2 regions of the Bacillus tequilensis genome follow, and region 1 is predicted to be linked to the other one. Evidence: a T-box and tRNA genes for the amino acid it is inferred to sense, from the RefSeq annotation. Region 1 holds a T-box; the other holds one or more tRNA genes.

What was found. A T-box is a leader RNA that pairs with one kind of tRNA and senses whether it is charged. The one in region 1 lies ahead of valS (valine--tRNA ligase), so its partner is inferred to be a tRNA-Val.
Region 2: it has a tRNA-Val gene. The T-box ahead of valS (valine--tRNA ligase) is inferred to sense a tRNA for this amino acid. The anticodon was not compared.

The regions. Positions count from the first base shown of each region.
Region 1 is NZ_CP048852.1:2,677,026-2,687,844, reverse strand. It holds gene G4P54_RS14370 (LysM peptidoglycan-binding domain-containing protein) at 1-1,570, shown strand, start outside; gene cotN (spore coat protein CotN) at 1,603-2,628, shown strand; gene G4P54_RS14360 (YszA family small membrane protein) at 2,647-2,838, opposite strand; T-box leader at 3,004-3,226, shown strand; gene valS (valine--tRNA ligase) at 3,286-5,928, shown strand; gene G4P54_RS14350 (bifunctional folylpolyglutamate synthase/dihydrofolate synthase) at 5,988-7,280, shown strand; gene G4P54_RS14345 (prepilin peptidase) at 7,423-8,169, shown strand; gene G4P54_RS14340 (SPOR domain-containing protein) at 8,303-9,301, shown strand; gene G4P54_RS14335 (Maf family nucleotide pyrophosphatase) at 9,454-10,023, shown strand; gene radC (RadC family protein) at 10,063-10,755, shown strand.
Region 2 is NZ_CP048852.1:86,463-97,281, reverse strand. It holds rRNA gene G4P54_RS00545 (16S ribosomal RNA) at 1-951, opposite strand, end outside; tRNA gene G4P54_RS00540 (tRNA-Ala) at 1,189-1,264, opposite strand; tRNA gene G4P54_RS00535 (tRNA-Pro) at 1,272-1,348, opposite strand; tRNA gene G4P54_RS00530 (tRNA-Arg) at 1,375-1,451, opposite strand; tRNA gene G4P54_RS00525 (tRNA-Leu) at 1,461-1,546, opposite strand; tRNA gene G4P54_RS00520 (tRNA-Gly) at 1,561-1,635, opposite strand; tRNA gene G4P54_RS00515 (tRNA-Leu) at 1,676-1,758, opposite strand; tRNA gene G4P54_RS00510 (tRNA-Lys) at 1,764-1,839, opposite strand; tRNA gene G4P54_RS00505 (tRNA-Thr) at 1,877-1,952, opposite strand; tRNA gene G4P54_RS00500 (tRNA-Val) at 1,957-2,032, opposite strand; rRNA gene rrf (5S ribosomal RNA) at 2,055-2,170, opposite strand; rRNA gene G4P54_RS00490 (23S ribosomal RNA) at 2,225-5,152, opposite strand; rRNA gene G4P54_RS00485 (16S ribosomal RNA) at 5,322-6,871, opposite strand; gene lysS (lysine--tRNA ligase) at 7,181-8,680, opposite strand; gene dusB (tRNA dihydrouridine synthase DusB) at 8,772-9,773, opposite strand; gene G4P54_RS00470 (helix-turn-helix domain-containing protein) at 9,797-10,006, opposite strand; gene folK (2-amino-4-hydroxy-6-hydroxymethyldihydropteridine diphosphokinase) at 9,958-10,461, opposite strand; gene folB (dihydroneopterin aldolase) at 10,458-10,819, opposite strand, start outside; gene folP (dihydropteroate synthase) at 10,813-10,819, opposite strand, start outside.

The sequences.
Region 1 (10,819 bases):
CAAACATACCGAAGAGTTTTATACCGATAAGCGGTTTGTTGAAGAAGTCAGACAGAGAGAGGATGGAAGCGCGGAGCTGATTCACTGTTTTCCTGTGGATATTACCATCCCGAAAAATAAGGTGAGCCATTTACAGGATGTCTTCGTCTTTATTGACGCATTTGACTATCAATTAACCGATTCGCGAATTTTAACGATTCAGGCTGATTTAGCGATCGAAGGGCTTTTGGATGATACGGCAGTTAAAGAGCCGGAGATCCCTCTATATGAAGCTCCTGCGGCATTTAGAGAGGAAGAGCTTACAGAGCCGCCGATACAAAGTGCAGCAGAAACGGATGGACCTCCGGCAGAGGAAACACTTCAGCAGGATGAAACGCCAGAACTTTTTGTCTCAAAAGCCGTGCTTCGTGAAGAGCTGGAAACAGAAAAAGCAGAAGCGGCATCGTCGGAATCAGCTTCTTCAGAACCAGAGGCGAAATATGGTGCCGAGACGCCAGAGCTTGTGGTTCAGGAAGAAGAGAGCCGTGAAGAAACAGAAACGGAAGAAGCTTCAGAAATAGAGATTCAAGAGATTGTTAAGGCAGAAAAACAAACGCCAGAGCCGGCAGCTGCAATCGCAGATGTTCGTGGAGAGGCGGACACTCCAGCGGAGACAGAGCCTTGTGAACATTCTAGAGCAGAAGAATCACCTTCTTTGGAAGCGGAGCTTGATGCAGAGACGATGAGTTCTGAAGAAAAAGCAGAATCAGCAGCGTCTCCTATTCTTGATTACGCGTCGCGTCAAGAGGGTCAATTGGAGCACGCTGAGCCTGCGCTCCGTCAAGAAGAGAAAGAAGCGGAACCTGAGCCCGTACTCCGGCAAGAAGAAGCAGGGGCAGCTCAATCGGAACAGGCCGATCCCGCGCTTCGTCAAGAAGCAGAAGAAGCGATTGAAGCTCCGGAGCCTGTATCTGAGGCTGTTCTCTCCATAGAAGAAAGCAGAGAGAAAAAAACAGTGTCAGCTGAGGACAATGAAGAAGCCGCTTTCCATCTTCATTTCGGTCAAAAAGCGAGCTTGGAGGAGGAACGACAACAAGAAGAATCGCCTGTGCTGGCATACCGTACTTTTCTGCCCGAACAAGAAGAGGAAGAGGAGGATTCTTTTTATTCAGCGCCTAAGCTGCTGGAAGAGGAAGAACGAGAGGAAGAAGGCTTTGAAATTGAAGTGAGAAAAATCCCGCCGGCTGAAGAACCTGAGGAAGAAACCCCTTTTCAACCCTTCCAGCTTCCTGATACCTCTGAGACTGAAAGGAAGGAAGCGGATGCTGTTTCCAAGGCTGAAAAGAAGGAACCTCAGACAAAAGAAAATGATAATTCTCTTTATTTAACAAAACTCTTTACGAGAGAAGAGGATGAGTTTTCGAGAATGAAAATATGCATTGTTCAGCAGGAAGATACGATCGAGCGTTTATGCGAGCGGTATGAAATCACATCCCAGCAGCTGATCAGAATGAATTCTTTAGCCTTGGACGATGAATTGAAAGCTGGCCAAATCCTTTATATTCCTCAAAATAAACACAGCCATGCGTAAGCCGTAAGCGATCGGAAAATGTGGTGAATGGAATGGAAGAGACCCAATCGGTTCTTCAGGAATACGGACTGACTGCTCAATTTATTGAGCCTGTCAGTCCGCTTGTGTGGAAAGTATATACAGACTACGGCGTATTTGCCTTGAAAAAATTGAAATCGGTTCGCGGCAAACAGTTTACAGATCATATGGTGGCGATTGAGGAAAAGGGTTTTCGTTCATTTGTTCCCGTTTACAGAACAAATAGCGGTGAGTTTTTCTCAGGAGGCTTGCAAACCGGAGATTCTTATTATTTAATGCCTTGGCTCCAATTTGACCAAGAGGAAGAACGGGATCAGAAACATGCTTATTTATTTAGAGAAACAGCCCGTCTTCACGAAAGAACCTCACAGGAAATAAAAGTAAGCCGAGATGATATTGAACGTTATTACGGACAAACGAAAAAACAGTGGGAACATGATAAAATATTCTATGAACAGTTTGTGGACAGAGCGGAGAAGGAGTGGTATCTTTCCCCTTTTGAACTTCAAGCTGCAACTTATTTTTCAGAAACCATTTCGGCGGTGAACTTTGCGCTGGAGCGGCTGGAGGACTGGTATGAGTCGGCAAAGGAAAAGAATGTCTCAAGGGTTGTGATGAACCACGGCAGTTTGTCTATACATCATTTTCTGTATAATGATGCCGGGACCGGGTATTTCACAAACTTCGAAAGAGCGTCTGTCGGCCCGCCGCAAAACGACTTACTCGGCTTTTATACGAAAATGTTCAGAGGCTTTCCGAAAGCTTGTCCGGAATGCGTCGAATGGTTTTACGCGTACACGAAATCATTCCCCTTGCGTGAAGCGGAAGTCAGTCTTTTTCTCAGCTATATGGCATATCCGCAAGCCATATACAAGGTGTTGAACCGTTATCAAACCGAGAAAAGACAGCGTGAAAAAGATGAATGTACACAGCTATTAATGGCTTATTGGCAAATGAAAAATATAGAGCCGTTTGTGATGAAAATTCATCAGGTTGAACAAGAGAAAAAATCACAGGCTGAAAACGAGTCCACGTCTTAATGGCGCGGACTTGTTTGTTTATATCCAATCTAAATGAAGGGCGCAAGCAAAAAAAATTAGGATGGCGAGCAGCAAAACATCAAAGGTAGTCGGAAAGAAAATGGTTCTGATGCCTTGGAAAATCGTAATGGGGATAATGACTTGTGTGGATACAAGCCGAATTTGCCTGACCCACGGCGGCAGCGAATAAGAGCTGAAACGCTTCTTCACGGTGCATCCTCCTCTGCGCATTTACAAGCATCATATGTAAACTTGGGCAATAGGTGCCTGCCCATTTGCATAGAAAGGCGCGTTTTTGGAAAAGATGATTGACGAATCAAAAACACTTTTACTATAATAAAGAACATAAATAATGTATACAATGAGCTGATAAATACACCTGCTTAGAACGGGAAGAGTACAAAAAAGGCGCATGCAGAGAGAGAAGCCGCTTGCTGAAAGGCTTCTTATGTTGTCTGATTGGAAGGTCGCCCGGGAGCATAATTTCTTGAAAAATGAGTAGAGAAATTCGGGAAACACCCGTTATCCGTTGTAAGTGCATGAACTGATAGAGTTCATGAAAAAAGGTGGTACCGCGAAAGAGCTTTTCGTCCTTTTACAGGGATGAAGAGCTTTTTTTTCGTTCTCAGCCATTTTTAAACATGCTGGAGGGTTATGATGGAAACGAATGAACAAACAATGCCGACGAAATACGATCCGGCAGCGGTTGAAAAAGACCGATATCATTTTTGGCTAGAAGGCAAATTTTTTGAAGCTGGCAGTGACCAGACAAAAGAGCCGTACTCTGTCGTGATTCCGCCGCCAAACGTAACAGGAAGACTTCACCTTGGCCACGCGTGGGACACAACGCTGCAAGACATTGTAACAAGAATGAAACGCATGCAGGGCTATGATGTGCTGTGGCTTCCGGGTATGGACCACGCCGGCATCGCGACGCAGGCTAAAGTGGAAGCGAAACTTCGTGAAGAAGGCAAATCCCGCTACGATTTGGGCCGCGAGAAATTCCTCGAAGAAACGTGGAGCTGGAAAGAAGAGTATGCCGACTTTATTCGCAGCCAATGGGCGAAATTAGGACTTGGCCTTGATTATTCCCGTGAACGATTTACGCTGGATGAAGGCCTAAGCAAAGCGGTTCGCGAAGTGTTCGTTAAGCTTTATGAAAAAGGCTTAATCTACAGAGGCGAATATATTATTAACTGGGATCCTGCGACAAAAACAGCGTTATCCGACATTGAGGTGATTTACAAGGATGTTCAGGGCGCATTCTATCATATGAGCTATCCGCTTGCTGACGGTTCAGGTTCGATTGAAATTGCGACGACACGTCCTGAAACGATGCTCGGTGATACAGCTGTTGCTGTCCATCCTGAAGATGAGCGCTATAAGCACCTTATCGGAAAAACGGTCATCCTGCCGATTACAAATCGTGAAATTCCGATTGTCGGTGATGACTACGTTGATATGGAATTTGGTTCTGGTGCGGTGAAAATTACGCCTGCTCATGATCCGAACGACTTCGAGCTTGGCAACCGCCACAATTTAGAACGCATTCTTGTCATGAATGAAGATGGTACGATGAATGAAAATGCCCTGCAATATCAAGGTATGGATCGTTTTGAATGCCGGAAAAAGCTCGTGAAGGATTTACAGGAGACGGGAGTACTCTTCAAAATCGAGGATCATATGCACTCTGTCGGCCACAGTGAACGAAGCGGGGCTGTTGTAGAGCCTTACCTTTCTACACAATGGTTTGTGCGCATGCAGCCGCTTGCTGATGCAGCGATTGAACTGCAAAAGAAAGAAGAAAAAGTCAACTTTGTGCCTGATCGTTTTGAAAAAACGTATTTACACTGGATGGAAAACATCCGCGACTGGTGTATTTCCCGTCAGTTATGGTGGGGCCACCGCATTCCAGCCTGGTATCATAAAGAAACAGGCGAGTTGCATGTCGGGCTTGAAGCGCCTGAGGACATTGAAAATTGGGAACAGGATACAGATGTACTGGATACATGGTTCAGTTCCGCGCTCTGGCCTTTCTCCACTATGGGCTGGCCTGATGTAACGGCTGAAGACTTTAAACGCTACTACCCGACAGACGTTCTCGTAACAGGGTACGACATCATTTTCTTCTGGGTGTCACGCATGATTTTCCAAGGCATCGAATTTACAGGCGAGCGCCCGTTCAAAGATGTGTTAATCCATGGCTTAATCCGTGACGAGCAAGGCCGGAAAATGAGTAAATCTCTTGGCAACGGTGTTGACCCAATGGACGTCATTGACAAGTACGGAGCCGATTCTTTGCGTTATTTCCTAGCGACAGGAAGCTCTCCAGGTCAGGATCTGCGCTTTAGCTATGAAAAGGTGGAATCGACTTGGAATTTCGCCAATAAAATTTGGAATGCTTCCCGTTTTGCATTAATGAACATGGACGGCATGACATATGATGAGCTTGATCTGTCAGGTGAAAAATCAGTAGCTGACAAGTGGATTTTAACGCGATTAAATGAAACGATCGAGCACGTGACCCAGCTTGCTGATCGATATGAATTTGGTGAAGTCGGACGCCATTTATATAACTTTATTTGGGACGATTTCTGTGATTGGTATATTGAAATGGCGAAGCTTCCGCTTTACGGAGAAGACGAAGCGGCTAAGAAAACAACCCGTTCGATTCTTGCTTACGTACTGGATCAAACGATGCGCCTGCTCCATCCGTTTATGCCATTCTTAACGGAGGAAATTTGGCAGCATCTTCCTCACCATGGGGAATCGATTACAGTAAGTGAATGGCCTGTTGTCGTGCCAGAGCATACGGATGCAGAAGCGGCTGCTGACATGAAGCTTCTTGTTGAGCTGATCCGTTCTGTGCGCAATATCCGCAGTGAAGTCAATACGCCAATGAGCAAGCAGGTTGAATTGTATATTAAAACAAGCACAGACGAAATCGCAGCCCGTCTCGAAGCGAACCGTTCATATGTTGAACGCTTTACGAATCCGAGCGTGCTTAAAATCGGCACCGATATCGAAGCTGTTGATAAGGCGATGACGGCCGTTGTCTCTGGAGCAGAGGTTATCCTTCCGCTTGAAGGCTTAATTAATATCGAGGAAGAAATTGCCCGTCTGCAAAAAGAATTCGATAAGCTGACGAAAGAAGTCGAGCGCGTCCAAAAGAAACTTGGAAACGAAGGATTTATGAAAAAAGCGCCTGCGCACGTAATCGATGAAGAACGTGAAAAAGAAAAAGATTATGTGGCGAAGCGTGACGCTGTTCAAAAACGAATGGCTGAGCTGAAGGGCTAATGAAAAGCCGGGGCGGTTTCTTTAGAAACCGCCTTGTCTTATAAAAGAGGGGATTATCATTGTTTACTGCATATGAAGAAGCGCGCAGCTGGATTCACGGACGGCTGAAATTCGGAGTCAAGCCCGGACTCGGCCGAATGGAACAGCTGATGGCGCGGTTAGGGCATCCTGAAAAGAAAATCCGCGCGATCCACATCGCAGGAACAAACGGTAAAGGGTCAACAGTCGCTTTTATCCGTTCTATGCTACAAGAAGCCGGATATTCGGTTGGGACGTTTACGTCACCTTATATCATAACGTTTAATGAACGGATCAGTGTAAACGGGACACCGATCTCAGACGCGGAATGGACGGCACTCGTCAATCAGCTGAAACCGCACGTTGAAGCACTTGATCATACAGAATACGGTCAGCCGACAGAATTTGAAATTATGACGGCTTGTGCATTTTTATATTTTGCAGTGTTTCATAAGGTCGATTTTGTTATTTTTGAAACAGGTTTGGGCGGCAGATTCGACTCTACCAATGTGGTTGAACCGCTTTTAACTGTGATCACCAGCATCGGACATGATCACATGAACATTTTGGGAAACACCATTGAAGAAATTGCAGGGGAAAAGGCCGGAATCATTAAAGAAGGCATTCCAATCGTTACTGCTGTTACCCAGCCGGAAGCCCTACAGGTTATTCGTCATGAAGCGGAACAGCATGCTGCACCGTTCCAATCCTTACATGATACATGTATTGTTTTCAATGAAGAGGCTCTCCCTGCCGGAGAACAGTTTTCATTCAAAACCGGAGAGAAGTGCTATGAAAATATTCGGACATCTCTGATCGGCACACATCAAAGGCAAAATGCGGCTTTGTCCATTTTGGCTGCGGAATGGCTCAATAGGGAGAATATTGCTCATATCAGTGATGAAGCGCTAAGAAGCGGACTGGTAAAGGCTGCTTGGCCGGGACGGTTAGAGCTTGTTCAGGAACATCCGCCGGTATATTTAGACGGCGCGCATAACGAAGAAGGCGTTGAAAAGCTGGCGGAAACGATGAAACAGCGTTTCCCTGATTCCCGCATTTATGTGGTGTTTACCGCGTTAAAGGACAAACCGTATCAAAACATGATTAAAAGACTGGAAACAATAGCACACTCGATTCATTTTGCATCTTTTGATTTTCCGCGTGCTTCCCTTGCAAAAGATCTCTATGATGCAAGTGAAATCAGCAATAAAAGCTGGAGTGAAGATCCAGCCGATGTGCTCGAATTCATAGAAAGCAAAAAGGGCTCAAATGGAATTGTGCTGATTACCGGATCACTTTATTTTATTTCTGACATTCGCAAAAGATTGAAATAGAGGCGCCCAGCCCCGGCAGTATCCAAAATAAGATTCTGCCGGGGTTTTAATGTGTGAAATTGAATATTCCCGATTGGAGTTCAAGCCACTCACTCTGCTACAATTCATACCAGAATCTACAGTGAGTAAAGGTGTGTTGTCTATGTTTCCCGTTCTTTTTATCTTCGGGCTGATCCTTGGTTCCTTTTACTATACGGTCGGATGCCGTATCCCCTTACATCTATCAATTATTGCGCCCCGTTCATCGTGCTCGTTTTGCCGCCGGACATTAACTTCTGCAGAATTAATTCCCATCCTGTCATTCCTATTTCAAAAAGGTAAATGTAAAAGCTGCGGGCATAGGATTTCTTTTATGTATCCAGCGGCAGAGCTTGTCACAGCGTGTTTATTTGCCGCCGCAGAAATACGCTTTGGCACGTCGCCGGAACTGTTTCCCGCCGTCGTGTTGATTTCTCTTCTTATTATTGTTGCAGTAACAGATCTTCATTTTATGCTGATTCCAAATCGAATATTGATTTTCTTTCTTCCCTTGTTGGCGGCTGGGAGATTGATTTCTCCGCTTGATTCCTGGTATGACGGCCTGTTAGGCGCATCCGCTGGATTTCTTTTACTAGCCTTAATTGCAGCGATCACCCGTGGTGGAATAGGCGGAGGTGATATTAAATTATTTACGGTGATCGGTTTTGTGCTTGGTGTGAAAATGCTTGCAGCTGCCTTTTTCTTTTCTGTTTTGATAGGTGCATTATACGGAGCGGCAGCCGCCCTGACTGGAAGACACGCGAAAAGGCAGCCGATTCCCTTCGCCCCCGCAATTGCGGCAGGGAGCATTTTGGCCTATTTATACGGTGAATCTATTATTTCTTTTTATATCAAAATGGCATTGGGCTGACTGCTGAAAAATTTGACGAACGTTTTTTGGACAAGACGACAAAAGTCTTGTTCTTTTTTTTTTCGCCTATGCTAAAGTGTGTAGCATGAAAAGCCGACAAGAACGGTCAAGCAAATAAAGGGAGGAAGCGGAATTGAAAAAAAGGAAGAATAAAAAAAACAGTAAAGCCGCAGAAAAAGCCCTCAAGGTGACGATTAATGGAAAAGAAGAGACGGTTTACGAACAGGAAACGCCTGAGACTGAGACGGATAAAAGCATGACATTTTCGAATTGGGAGGAAAAGAGAAAGGCTGAACAGGAGGTCGCAGCATCCCGCGAACATCTCGATGAAGAAGAATTTAATTGGGATTCTGAAGAGGACAAGGTGTTTAAAGAGGACCCAAAAGTCGTTCCTCCTTATCAAAAGAAAAAAACAAAGCTTTATGCAAAAGGGAAGCCGGGAGCGGCCAAGCCGGTAAAAAGAGTGGCGGTGACGATTGCCTTTGCGGCTGTCATTGGCACCGGATTAGGATTATTCGCGTTGAACATTTCAGGCAATAAAGAAGCGGCAGCACCGGCCTCTTTAGAGGATTCTCTAGGAAGCCAAACGGCAAAAGCCGGAGATGCTTCTGCTGATAAGCAAAGCTCAGGCGCAGAAAAACAGGCGGCACAAACTGAAGGTACATATAAAACATACGCTGTACAAGCCGGGAAATTTTCAAATGAAAAAGGTGCTGAAACGTTAACAGAACAATTAACTGAAAAAGGTTATTCCGCCGTGTCACTGTCAAAGGACGACGGGTATACGTATGTCATTGCAGGCTTAGCGGGTGACAAGAACGTGTCCCAGCAATTAGGGCAGCTTTTAATCGACAGCGACTTTGAAGCCTGGGGAGGCAAGGAGCTTTCTTTATCAATAGAGTCAGATATGACAGATTCTTTCAAAGAAACATCGGAGCTCGCAGCAAAGGCGATTCTCGGCAAAGACATTACAAAATCGAGTGTAGAGAAAATAGAAAAGTCGCTTGGTGAAACAAAAGCGTCAGAAACAGGTGAGAAAAAAGCGATTTTGCAGGCATTAAAGGAATTGGAGGATCCAAGCGCTGAAGCCGGGTGGAAGGCTCAGCAGCAGCTGTTAGCCGTCATTAAATAAGAGAAAGTGCCCTGAGCCTTTGTCCTTTAGTGACAGGCTTTTTTTATTTTGTCATGAAAAAGTTATTTTTCTGAAATTGTGACAAGCCTCGTGATTTGATAGGATAAACGAGTATCTTTTTTTCTTAAGCAGACCCTGAAAGGATGACGAACATGATAAAGCCGCTAATACTTGCATCACAATCTCCGCGCAGGAAAGAACTCCTCGATCTTCTCCAGCTGCCCTACTCCATTATTGTCAGTGAAGTAGAGGAAAAATTAAATCGAAACTTTTCACCTGAAGAAAACGTCCAATGGTTGGCAAAACAAAAAGCTAGGGCTGTGGCTGATCTCCATCCGCATGCAATCGTTATCGGCGCTGATACAATGGTGTGTCTGAACGGCGAATGCCTCGGCAAACCGAAGGATCAGGAAGAAGCCGCTTCTATGCTGCGGAGGCTTTCAGGCCGTAGTCATTCAGTGATTACCGCGGTCAGCATACAAGCTGAACATCAAAGCGAGACTTTTTATGATAAGACAGAAGTTGTGTTTTGGCCACTCAGTGAAGAAGAGATTTGGGCTTATATTAAAACAAAAGAGCCGATGGATAAAGCAGGTGCATACGGCATCCAAGGAAGAGGCGCGCTTTTTGTAAAGAAAATAGACGGAGACTATTATTCAGTCATGGGTCTTCCTATATCAAAAACGATGAGAGCTCTTCGCCATTTTGATATAAAGGCATGATGGTTTTATAAACGGGAAGGGAAAGAAAAGGAGTGTTGGATCATACACGATCTGCCATTAAAACTCAGAGATTTCCCAACGAAAGAAAAGCCTAGAGAACGGCTCTTGAAAGTCGGGGCTGAGAACTTAGCGAATCATGAACTTTTGGCTATATTATTGCGGACCGGCACGAAATACGAATCTGTGATCGATCTGTCAAACAGGCTTCTGCACTCTTTTGACGGACTGCGGCTGCTGAAAGAAGCATCGGTTGAAGAATTGTCGAGCATCCCGGGAATCGGTATGGTAAAAGCGGTCCAAATACTGGCGGCAGTTGAGCTTGGAAGCCGTATTCATAAATTAGCCAACGAAGAACATTTCGTCATTCAATCCCCGGAAGACGGCGCAAATCTTGTTATGGAGGATATGCGATTTTTAACTCAGGAGCATTTTGTCTGTTTATACTTAAATACAAAAAACCAAGTCATCCATAAACGCACCATATTTATCGGAAGCCTGAATTCATCTATTGTCCACCCGCGGGAGGTGTTTAAAGAAGCCTTTAAACGATCTGCCGCTTCCTTTATCTGTGTTCATAATCACCCTTCTGGAGATCCGACGCCGAGCAGGGAAGATATTGAAGTGACAAGGCGCCTGTTTGAATGCGGAAACCTGATTGGCATTGAGCTGCTTGACCATTTGGTGATCGGGGACAAAAAATTTGTGAGTTTAAAGGAAAAAGGATATTTGTAACACTTTTTTTTTCGCCGAATTAAGCTATAATAGAGTTTATGAGTTTTTCCCTTTAGGGTATTTT
Region 2 (10,819 bases), 1.4 Mb from region 1:
ACCGCTTGTGCGGGCCCCCGTCAATTCCTTTGAGTTTCAGTCTTGCGACCGTACTCCCCAGGCGGAGTGCTTAATGCGTTAGCTGCAGCACTAAGGGGCGGAAACCCCCTAACACTTAGCACTCATCGTTTACGGCGTGGACTACCAGGGTATCTAATCCTGTTCGCTCCCCACGCTTTCGCTCCTCAGCGTCAGTTACAGACCAGAGAGTCGCCTTCGCCACTGGTGTTCCTCCACATCTCTACGCATTTCACCGCTACACGTGGAATTCCACTCTCCTCTTCTGCACTCAAGTTCCCCAGTTTCCAATGACCCTCCCCGGTTGAGCCGGGGGCTTTCACATCAGACTTAAGAAACCGCCTGCGAGCCCTTTACGCCCAATAATTCCGGACAACGCTTGCCACCTACGTATTACCGCGGCTGCTGGCACGTAGTTAGCCGTGGCTTTCTGGTTAGGTACCGTCAAGGTACCGCCCTATTCGAACGGTACTTGTTCTTCCCTAACAACAGAGCTTTACGATCCGAAAACCTTCATCACTCACGCGGCGTTGCTCCGTCAGACTTTCGTCCATTGCGGAAGATTCCCTACTGCTGCCTCCCGTAGGAGTCTGGGCCGTGTCTCAGTCCCAGTGTGGCCGATCACCCTCTCAGGTCGGCTACGCATCGTCGCCTTGGTGAGCCATTACCTCACCAACTAGCTAATGCGCCGCGGGTCCATCTGTAAGTGGTAGCCGAAGCCACCTTTTATGTTTGAACCATGCGGTTCAAACAACCATCCGGTATTAGCCCCGGTTTCCCGGAGTTATCCCAGTCTTACAGGCAGGTTACCCACGTGTTACTCACCCGTCCGCCGCTAACATCAGGGAGCAAGCTCCCATCTGTCCGCTCGACTTGCATGTATTAGGCACGCCGCCAGCGTTCGTCCTGAGCCAGGATCAAACTCTCCGATAAATGGATCACAGATTAAGTTCGCCGCATCCTGCGACGACATCTGTGTGACCTGCATCGTGCAGGCCCTAGTTTGACTGACTACGCACATCGCTGTGCGATTTGTTTAAAAATGAATTAACAGGTACGTTTTGTCTTGTTTAGTTTTCAAAGATCATTTCGTTTGTTCGCTTTGTTAAAGCAACTTTATTATTATACAATGTTGCTTGTTTAAAGTCAACAACTTTTTTAGAAAACATTTGGTGGAGCCTAGCGGGATCGAACCGCTGACCTCCTGCGTGCAAAGCAGGCGCTCTCCCAGCTGAGCTAAGGCCCCATAAAAATGGTCGGGAAGACAGGATTCGAACCTGCGACCCCATGGTCCCAAACCATGTGCTCTACCAAGCTGAGCTACTTCCCGATTTCTTGTTTATTCTATTAGAATAATGGCGCGCCCGAGAGGAGTCGAACCCCTAACCTTTTGATCCGTAGTCAAACGCTCTATCCAATTGAGCTACGGGCGCAAAATTTAATGCCGAGGGCCGGACTTGAACCGGCACGGTAGTCACCTACCGCAGGATTTTAAGTCCTGTGTGTCTGCCAATTCCACCACCCCGGCGTGGATGGTATAGTTGGAGCGGAAGACGGGATTCGAACCCGCGACCCCCACCTTGGCAAGGTGGTGTTCTACCACTGAACTACTTCCGCAGACAGGAAATCCAGTTTTTACAACTGTTATCCTATATAATGCGGGTGAAGGGACTTGAACCCCCACGTCATAAAGACACTAGATCCTAAGTCTAGCGCGTCTGCCAATTCCGCCACACCCGCGTAAATGGTGAGCCATGAAGGACTCGAACCTTCGACCCTCTGATTAAAAGTCAGATGCTCTACCAACTGAGCTAATGGCTCTTTTTAAAAGAGACTTGAGTATTATACCATATAAAAGTGGTGCCGGCAAGAGGACTTGAACCCCCAACCTACTGATTACAAGTCAGTTGCTCTACCAATTGAGCTACACCGGCAAGATGGTGGAGGATGACGGGCTCGAACCGCCGACCCTCTGCTTGTAAGGCAGATGCTCTCCCAGCTGAGCTAATCCTCCATAATTGCACTAACGTGCAATTGCTTGGCGGCGTCCTACTCTCACAGGGGGAAACCCCCGACTACCATCGGCGCTGAAGAGCTTAACTTCCGTGTTCGGTATGGGAACGGGTGTGACCTCTTCGCTATCGCCACCAAACAAATTGAGAGTGTTCTCTCAAAACTAGATAACAGGTATGACATCATTCAACATGTGGTTAAGTCCTCGATCGATTAGTATCTGTCAGCTCCATGTGTCGCCACACTTCCACCTCAGACCTATCAACCTGATCATCTTTCAGGGATCTTACTTCCTTGCGGAATGGGAAATCTCATCTTGAGGGGGGCTTCATGCTTAGATGCTTTCAGCACTTATCCCGTCCGCACATAGCTACCCAGCGATGCCCTTGGCAGAACAACTGGTACACCAGCGGTGCGTCCATCCCGGTCCTCTCGTACTAAGGACAGCTCCTCTCAAATTTCCTGCGCCCGCGACGGATAGGGACCGAACTGTCTCACGACGTTCTGAACCCAGCTCGCGTACCGCTTTAATGGGCGAACAGCCCAACCCTTGGGACCGACTACAGCCCCAGGATGCGATGAGCCGACATCGAGGTGCCAAACCTCCCCGTCGATGTGGACTCTTGGGGGAGATAAGCCTGTTATCCCCGGGGTAGCTTTTATCCGTTGAGCGATGGCCCTTCCATGCGGAACCACCGGATCACTAAGCCCGACTTTCGTCCCTGCTCGACTTGTAGGTCTCGCAGTCAAGCTCCCTTGTGCCTTTACACTCTGCGAATGATTTCCAACCATTCTGAGGGAACCTTTGGGCGCCTCCGTTACCTTTTAGGAGGCGACCGCCCCAGTCAAACTGCCCACCTGACACTGTCTCCCCGCCCGATAAGGGCGGCGGGTTAGAAGGTCAATACAGCCAGGGTAGTATCCCACCGATGCCTCCACCGAAGCTGGCGCTCCGGTTTCCAAGGCTCCTACCTATCCTGTACAAGCTGTACCAACATTCAATATCAGGCTGCAGTAAAGCTCCACGGGGTCTTTCCGTCCTGTCGCGGGTAACCTGCATCTTCACAGGTACTATAATTTCACCGAGTCTCTCGTTGAGACAGTGCCCAGATCGTTGCGCCTTTCGTGCGGGTCGGAACTTACCCGACAAGGAATTTCGCTACCTTAGGACCGTTATAGTTACGGCCGCCGTTTACTGGGGCTTCAATTCGCACCTTCGCTTACGCTAAGCGCTCCTCTTAACCTTCCAGCACCGGGCAGGCGTCAGCCCCTATACTTCGCCTTGCGGCTTCGCAGAGACCTGTGTTTTTGCTAAACAGTCGCCTGGGCCTATTCACTGCGGCTCTCTCGGGCTTGCACCCTAACAGAGCACCCCTTCTCCCGAAGTTACGGGGTCATTTTGCCGAGTTCCTTAACGAGAGTTCTCTCGATCACCTTAGGATTCTCTCCTCGCCTACCTGTGTCGGTTTGCGGTACGGGCACCTCTCACCTCGCTAGAGGCTTTTCTTGGCAGTGTGGAATCAGGAACTTCGCTACTATATTTCGCTCGCCATCACAGCTCAGCCTTATGGGAAACGGATTTGCCTATTTCCCAGCCTAACTGCTTGGACGCGGATATCCAATACCGCGCTTACCCTATCCTCCTGCGTCCCCCCATTGCTCAAATGGTGAGGAGGTGGTACAGGAATATCAACCTGTTGTCCATCGCCTACGCCTTTCGGCCTCGGCTTAGGTCCCGACTAACCCTGAGCGGACGAGCCTTCCTCAGGAAACCTTAGGCATTCGGTGGAGGGGATTCTCACCCCTCTTTCGCTACTCATACCGGCATTCTCACTTCTAAGCGCTCCACCAGTCCTTCCGGTCTGGCTTCACAGCCCTTAGAACGCTCTCCTACCACTGTTCGAAGAACAGTCCGCAGCTTCGGTGATACGTTTAGCCCCGGTACATTTTCGGCGCAGAGTCACTCGACCAGTGAGCTATTACGCACTCTTTAAATGGTGGCTGCTTCTAAGCCAACATCCTGGTTGTCTAAGCAACTCCACATCCTTTTCCACTTAACGTATACTTTGGGACCTTAGCTGGCGGTCTGGGCTGTTTCCCTTTCGACTACGGATCTTATCACTCGCAGTCTGACTCCCAAGGATAAGTCATTGGCATTCGGAGTTTGACTGAATTCGGTAACCCGGTAGGGGCCCCTAGTCCAATCAGTGCTCTACCTCCAAGACTCTTACCTTGAGGCTAGCCCTAAAGCTATTTCGGAGAGAACCAGCTATCTCCAGGTTCGATTGGCATTTCACCCCTACCCACACCTCATCCCCGCACTTTTCAACGTGCGTGGGTTCGGGCCTCCATTCAGTGTTACCTGAACTTCACCCTGGACATGGGTAGATCACCTGGTTTCGGGTCTACGACCACGTACTCATGCGCCCTATTCAGACTCGCTTTCGCTGCGGCTCCGCATCTTCTGCTTAACCTTGCACGGGATCGTAACTCGCCGGTTCATTCTACAAAAGGCACGCCATCACCCGTTAACGGGCTCTGACTACTTGTAGGCACACGGTTTCAGGATCTCTTTCACTCCCCTTCCGGGGTGCTTTTCACCTTTCCCTCACGGTACTGGTTCACTATCGGTCACTAGGGAGTATTTAGCCTTGGGAGATGGTCCTCCCGGATTCCGACGGAATTTCACGTGTTCCGCCGTACTCAGGATCCACTCAGGAGAGAACGAAGTTTTGACTACAGGGCTGTTACCTTCTATGGCGGGCCTTTCCAGACCTCTTCATCTACCTCGTTCTTTTGTAACTCCGTACAGAGTGTCCTACAACCCCAAGAGGCAAGCCTCTTGGTTTGGGCTGATCCCGTTTCGCTCGCCGCTACTCAGGGAATCGCATTTGCTTTCTCTTCCTCCGGGTACTTAGATGTTTCAGTTCCCCGGGTCTGCCTTCTCATATCCTATGTATTCAGATATGGATACCACTCCATTACGAGTGGTGGGTTTCCCCATTCGGAAATCTCCGGATCAAAGCTTGCTTACAGCTCCCCGAAGCATATCGGTGTTCGTCCCGTCCTTCATCGGCTCCTAGTGCCAAGGCATCCACCGTGCGCCCTTTCTAACTTAACCGTTAAAAAGAATCACTATGTGATATCTTGTCTTACTAATTGAATGTGATGTCTACTGTTATCTAGTTTTCAAAGAACACGTTTCGAAGGAATGATCCTTCAAAACTAAACAAGACAGGGAACGTTCTGTTTATAAGACCCAAGGTCTTATATTCCGTATATATCCTTAGAAAGGAGGTGATCCAGCCGCACCTTCCGATACGGCTACCTTGTTACGACTTCACCCCAATCATCTGTCCCACCTTCGGCGGCTGGCTCCTAAAAGGTTACCTCACCGACTTCGGGTGTTACAAACTCTCGTGGTGTGACGGGCGGTGTGTACAAGGCCCGGGAACGTATTCACCGCGGCATGCTGATCCGCGATTACTAGCGATTCCAGCTTCACGCAGTCGAGTTGCAGACTGCGATCCGAACTGAGAACAGATTTGTGGGATTGGCTTAACCTCGCGGTTTCGCTGCCCTTTGTTCTGTCCATTGTAGCACGTGTGTAGCCCAGGTCATAAGGGGCATGATGATTTGACGTCATCCCCACCTTCCTCCGGTTTGTCACCGGCAGTCACCTTAGAGTGCCCAACTGAATGCTGGCAACTAAGATCAAGGGTTGCGCTCGTTGCGGGACTTAACCCAACATCTCACGACACGAGCTGACGACAACCATGCACCACCTGTCACTCTGCCCCCGAAGGGGACGTCCTATCTCTAGGATTGTCAGAGGATGTCAAGACCTGGTAAGGTTCTTCGCGTTGCTTCGAATTAAACCACATGCTCCACCGCTTGTGCGGGCCCCCGTCAATTCCTTTGAGTTTCAGTCTTGCGACCGTACTCCCCAGGCGGAGTGCTTAATGCGTTAGCTGCAGCACTAAGGGGCGGAAACCCCCTAACACTTAGCACTCATCGTTTACGGCGTGGACTACCAGGGTATCTAATCCTGTTCGCTCCCCACGCTTTCGCTCCTCAGCGTCAGTTACAGACCAGAGAGTCGCCTTCGCCACTGGTGTTCCTCCACATCTCTACGCATTTCACCGCTACACGTGGAATTCCACTCTCCTCTTCTGCACTCAAGTTCCCCAGTTTCCAATGACCCTCCCCGGTTGAGCCGGGGGCTTTCACATCAGACTTAAGAAACCGCCTGCGAGCCCTTTACGCCCAATAATTCCGGACAACGCTTGCCACCTACGTATTACCGCGGCTGCTGGCACGTAGTTAGCCGTGGCTTTCTGGTTAGGTACCGTCAAGGTACCGCCCTATTCGAACGGTACTTGTTCTTCCCTAACAACAGAGCTTTACGATCCGAAAACCTTCATCACTCACGCGGCGTTGCTCCGTCAGACTTTCGTCCATTGCGGAAGATTCCCTACTGCTGCCTCCCGTAGGAGTCTGGGCCGTGTCTCAGTCCCAGTGTGGCCGATCACCCTCTCAGGTCGGCTACGCATCGTCGCCTTGGTGAGCCATTACCTCACCAACTAGCTAATGCGCCGCGGGTCCATCTGTAAGTGGTAGCCGAAGCCACCTTTTATGTTTGAACCATGCGGTTCAAACAACCATCCGGTATTAGCCCCGGTTTCCCGGAGTTATCCCAGTCTTACAGGCAGGTTACCCACGTGTTACTCACCCGTCCGCCGCTAACATCAGGGAGCAAGCTCCCATCTGTCCGCTCGACTTGCATGTATTAGGCACGCCGCCAGCGTTCGTCCTGAGCCAGGATCAAACTCTCCGATAAAAGTTTGACTGACTACGCACATCGCTGTGCGATTTGTTTAAAAATGAATTAACAGGTACGTTTTGTCTTGTTTAGTTTTCAAAGATCATTTTTGTCAACTTCTTTCAAGCGACTTTATTATTATAACTCGTCGACTCACTGAAGTCAATAACTTTTTTGAATTTCTATTATTCGTTATCGCCTTGTTTAGCGGCAACGAATAATAATATACCACCTTGTAAATAATAGCGCAATAGTTTTTTTGAATAAATACTTAGGAATTTAAAAAGAGCAGCATCCCTTTATAAAAAAGGATACTGCTCCTCTTTATTAGCGTTGTCTCATTTGCGGGAATAACAGCACGTCGCGAATAGAAGGAGCATTCGTCAGCAGCATAACCAGACGATCGATACCGATGCCTAAGCCTCCTGTTGGCGGCATACCGTATTCCAGAGCTTCAACAAAGTCTTCATCCATTAGATGAGCTTCATCGTTACCAGCTTCGCGCTCTTTTAATTGATCTTCAAAGCGTTCTCTCTGATCAATAGGGTCATTCAGCTCTGTAAACGCGTTCGCATGTTCACGACCGACGATAAACAGTTCAAAACGGTCTGTAAAACGCGGATCCTCAGGATTTTTCTTAGCTAGAGGAGAAATTTCCACAGGATGTCCGTAAATAAACGTTGGCTGAATAAGTGTTTCTTCAATTTTTTGTTCGAAGAATTCATTGATGATATGACCTACTGTCATAGAATCTTTGATCTCTACGTCATGTTCTTTTGCATATTCGCGTGCTTGCTCAACAGTGACCTCTTCCCAGAAATCAACACCAGTTGCTTCTTTAACTGCGTCAACCATGTGGAGTCTTTTCCACTCCGGTTTAAGATCGATTTGTTCTTCTCCGTATTGGATCGTAGTTGTTCCAAGCACTTCTTGGGCGATATGGGCGACAAGGTTTTCAGTTAAGCTCATGATATCTTTATAGTCCGCATATGCCTCATATAACTCAATCATCGTGAATTCCGGGTTATGGCGTGTAGAGACACCTTCATTACGGAAAACGCGGCCGATTTCATACACTTTTTCTAAACCGCCGACGATTAGACGTTTTAGGTGCAGTTCGATTGCAATACGCATATAGAGCGGAATATCTAACGCATTGTGGTGGGTGATAAACGGACGTGCAGAAGCTCCCCCAGGGATGCTGTGCATTGTTGGTGTTTCCACTTCTAAGTATCCGTGATCATCAAGGTATCTTCTCATAGCTTGAATGATCTTGCTTCGTGTGATGAACGTATGTTTGCTGTCCGGATTTACGATTAGATCCAGATAGCGCTGACGGTAGCGCTGCTCAACGTCTTTTAGACCATGGTATTTGTCAGGAAGCGGACGAAGTGCTTTTGTCAGTAATTCAAAAGAAGTTGCTTTTACAGACAATTCGCCTACATTTGTTTTGAAGACTTTTCCGGTTACGCCGATAAGATCACCAAGGTCAGAAGACTTGAAGATTTCGTATTGGTCGTCACCGACACTGTCTTTTCTTACGTAGATTTGAATTTGGCCTTCTAAATCCTGAAGATGCGCAAAGCCGGCTTTTCCTTTGCCGCGTTTTGTCATCATGCGGCCTGCGATTGTCACTTCGATCGCTTTTTCTTCTAACTCTTCTTTTGTTAGTTCTTGATATGCTGAAATAACTTCCTGAGACTGGTGCGTTCTTTCAAAGCGTGCGCCGAACGGATCAATGCCGTTATCTCTCAGTTGATTCATTTTATCGCGTCTGACTTGCAGCTGATCGTTCAATTCTTCATGGTTATGCTCTTCTTGACTCATTGTTATCACTCCATTACAGATATTGTTTCATGAAAAAAGCAGAAAAACTGCCAGCGCAATACTGGCAGTGAGCAGCAAATAGAAGTAAGTATTATCCTACTTTTGCGTCTTGAAGCTCTTTTGCCTCAACCTCAACAGTAAATGCATCTAAAAGCTGTACAAACTCTTCTCTTGTCTCGCAATGGTTGATTTCATTACGAACCTTCGCATTGCCCTTAACACCTTTCAGATACCAAGCAGCGTGTTTTCTCATTTCTCTTACCGCTACATTTTCACCTTTTAAGTTAATGAGGCGGTCAAGATGCAGTTTGCATACCGCCATTTTTTCGCGCACTTGCGGCTCTTCTTTTAATTCGCCTGTTTCAAGGTATTGAACCGTACGATAAATCATCCACGGATTGCCCAGTGCGGCACGTCCGATCATGACACCGTCTACCCCTGTTTCTTCAAGCATACGTTTAGCATCCTGCGGCGTCTTGACATCGCCGTTTCCGATAACCGGAATCGATACTGATTGTTTTACTTCTTTGATGATATCCCAGTTTGCCGTTCCTTCGTACATCTGCACTCTTGTACGGCCGTGAAGCGCAACAGCTTTTCCGCCCGCACGTTCTACAGCCTGTGCGTTTTTCACTGCGAAAATGTGGTCTCCATCCCAGCCCATTCTCATTTTGACTGTAACTGGTTTATCAACGGAATCCACTACCGCGGACACCATTTCGTAAATCTTATCAGGATCAAGAAGCCATTTGGCGCCCGCATCGCATTTTGTAATCTTAGGTACAGGACATCCCATGTTAATATCAATAATATCAGCAGTTGTGTTTTGGTCTACAAACTTCGCCGCTTCCACAAGGGTTTCCTTTTTTCCTCCGAAAATCTGAAGGCTGAGCGGTTTTTCACGTTCATCAATGTAAAGCATCCCCATTGTTTTTGCATTATTGTAAAGGATCGCTTTGTCACTGACCATTTCAGCGCATACCAATCCGGCTCCGAATTCCTTTACAGTCAATCTGAATGCTGAGTTGCAGACACCAGCCATCGGGGCTAGCACAACCCGGTTTTTCAATTGAATATCACCGATTTTAAACATTTTCCCCCTCCTTTCTCATTTGTTTATTTTTCTGGCGGAGCCAATTCTTCCGCACTTATATTTAAAACCTCTGCAGCATCTTGAATGATGGCAGCTGACGGCAATCGGTTTCCGCGTTCGATTTCGCCGAGAATAGAAACTGATATACCTAACGCTTTTGCAAATCCTTCTTGAGTATAACCTTTCAGCTTTCTGAATGCACGAATTCGTCTACCCCAGATTTCTGCTTCCATACTCTTACACCTTCTTGGTTTGGTTCCGCGTTTTTTGCCTCTTTTTCAACCTGCGGGAAAATCTCCGCAAGCGGCGCAAGGACAAACAAACGCTCATACATTCTCGGGTGCGGAACAATTAGTTGCTCTGTTTCAATATTTTCACGATTAAACAGCAAAATGTCAAGGTCTGCCGTCCGCGGCCCCCACCTTACTTCCCTTGTTCTGCCTAATTCATTTTCTATATGCTGCGTCAGTTTAAGGAGTTCAAATGGGTTAAGCGATGTCTTGATTTCAACGGCCATATTTAAGAATTCATCTTGGTCTTCGTATCCGACCGGATCAGTTTCGTAAATAGACGACACCTTGGTGACTTTCACAGCGTCATGCTGGTGCAGCATGGTCACCGCTTGTCTTAAGTACGTTTCTTTATCTCCAATATTAGACCCTAGTGCAATATAAGCTATGTTGTTCATGATTTTTTTCTCGTGATTTCAATTGCTACTGATTTATAGTGTCCGGGAATCGGCGGGTCGGGCTTAATCACTTTCACAGTACATTGCTGCACCGGCTGAAATTGTTTGAGAACCGTGTCTGCAATGCGTTCTGCCAGTGTTTCTACCAATTTCACAGGCTCCCCCTCTACAATATCTTTACATACGTGATAGAGCTCAGCATAGTTGATCGTATGCTCAAGGTCGTCCGTTTGTCCGGCTTTGCTTAAATCCAGCTCAGCGGTTAAATCAACTTTAAACCGCTGACCGAGCTTGTTTTCTTCTTTGAACACACCGTGGTATCCGTAAAACTCCATGCCTTCTACGTAGACTTTATCCA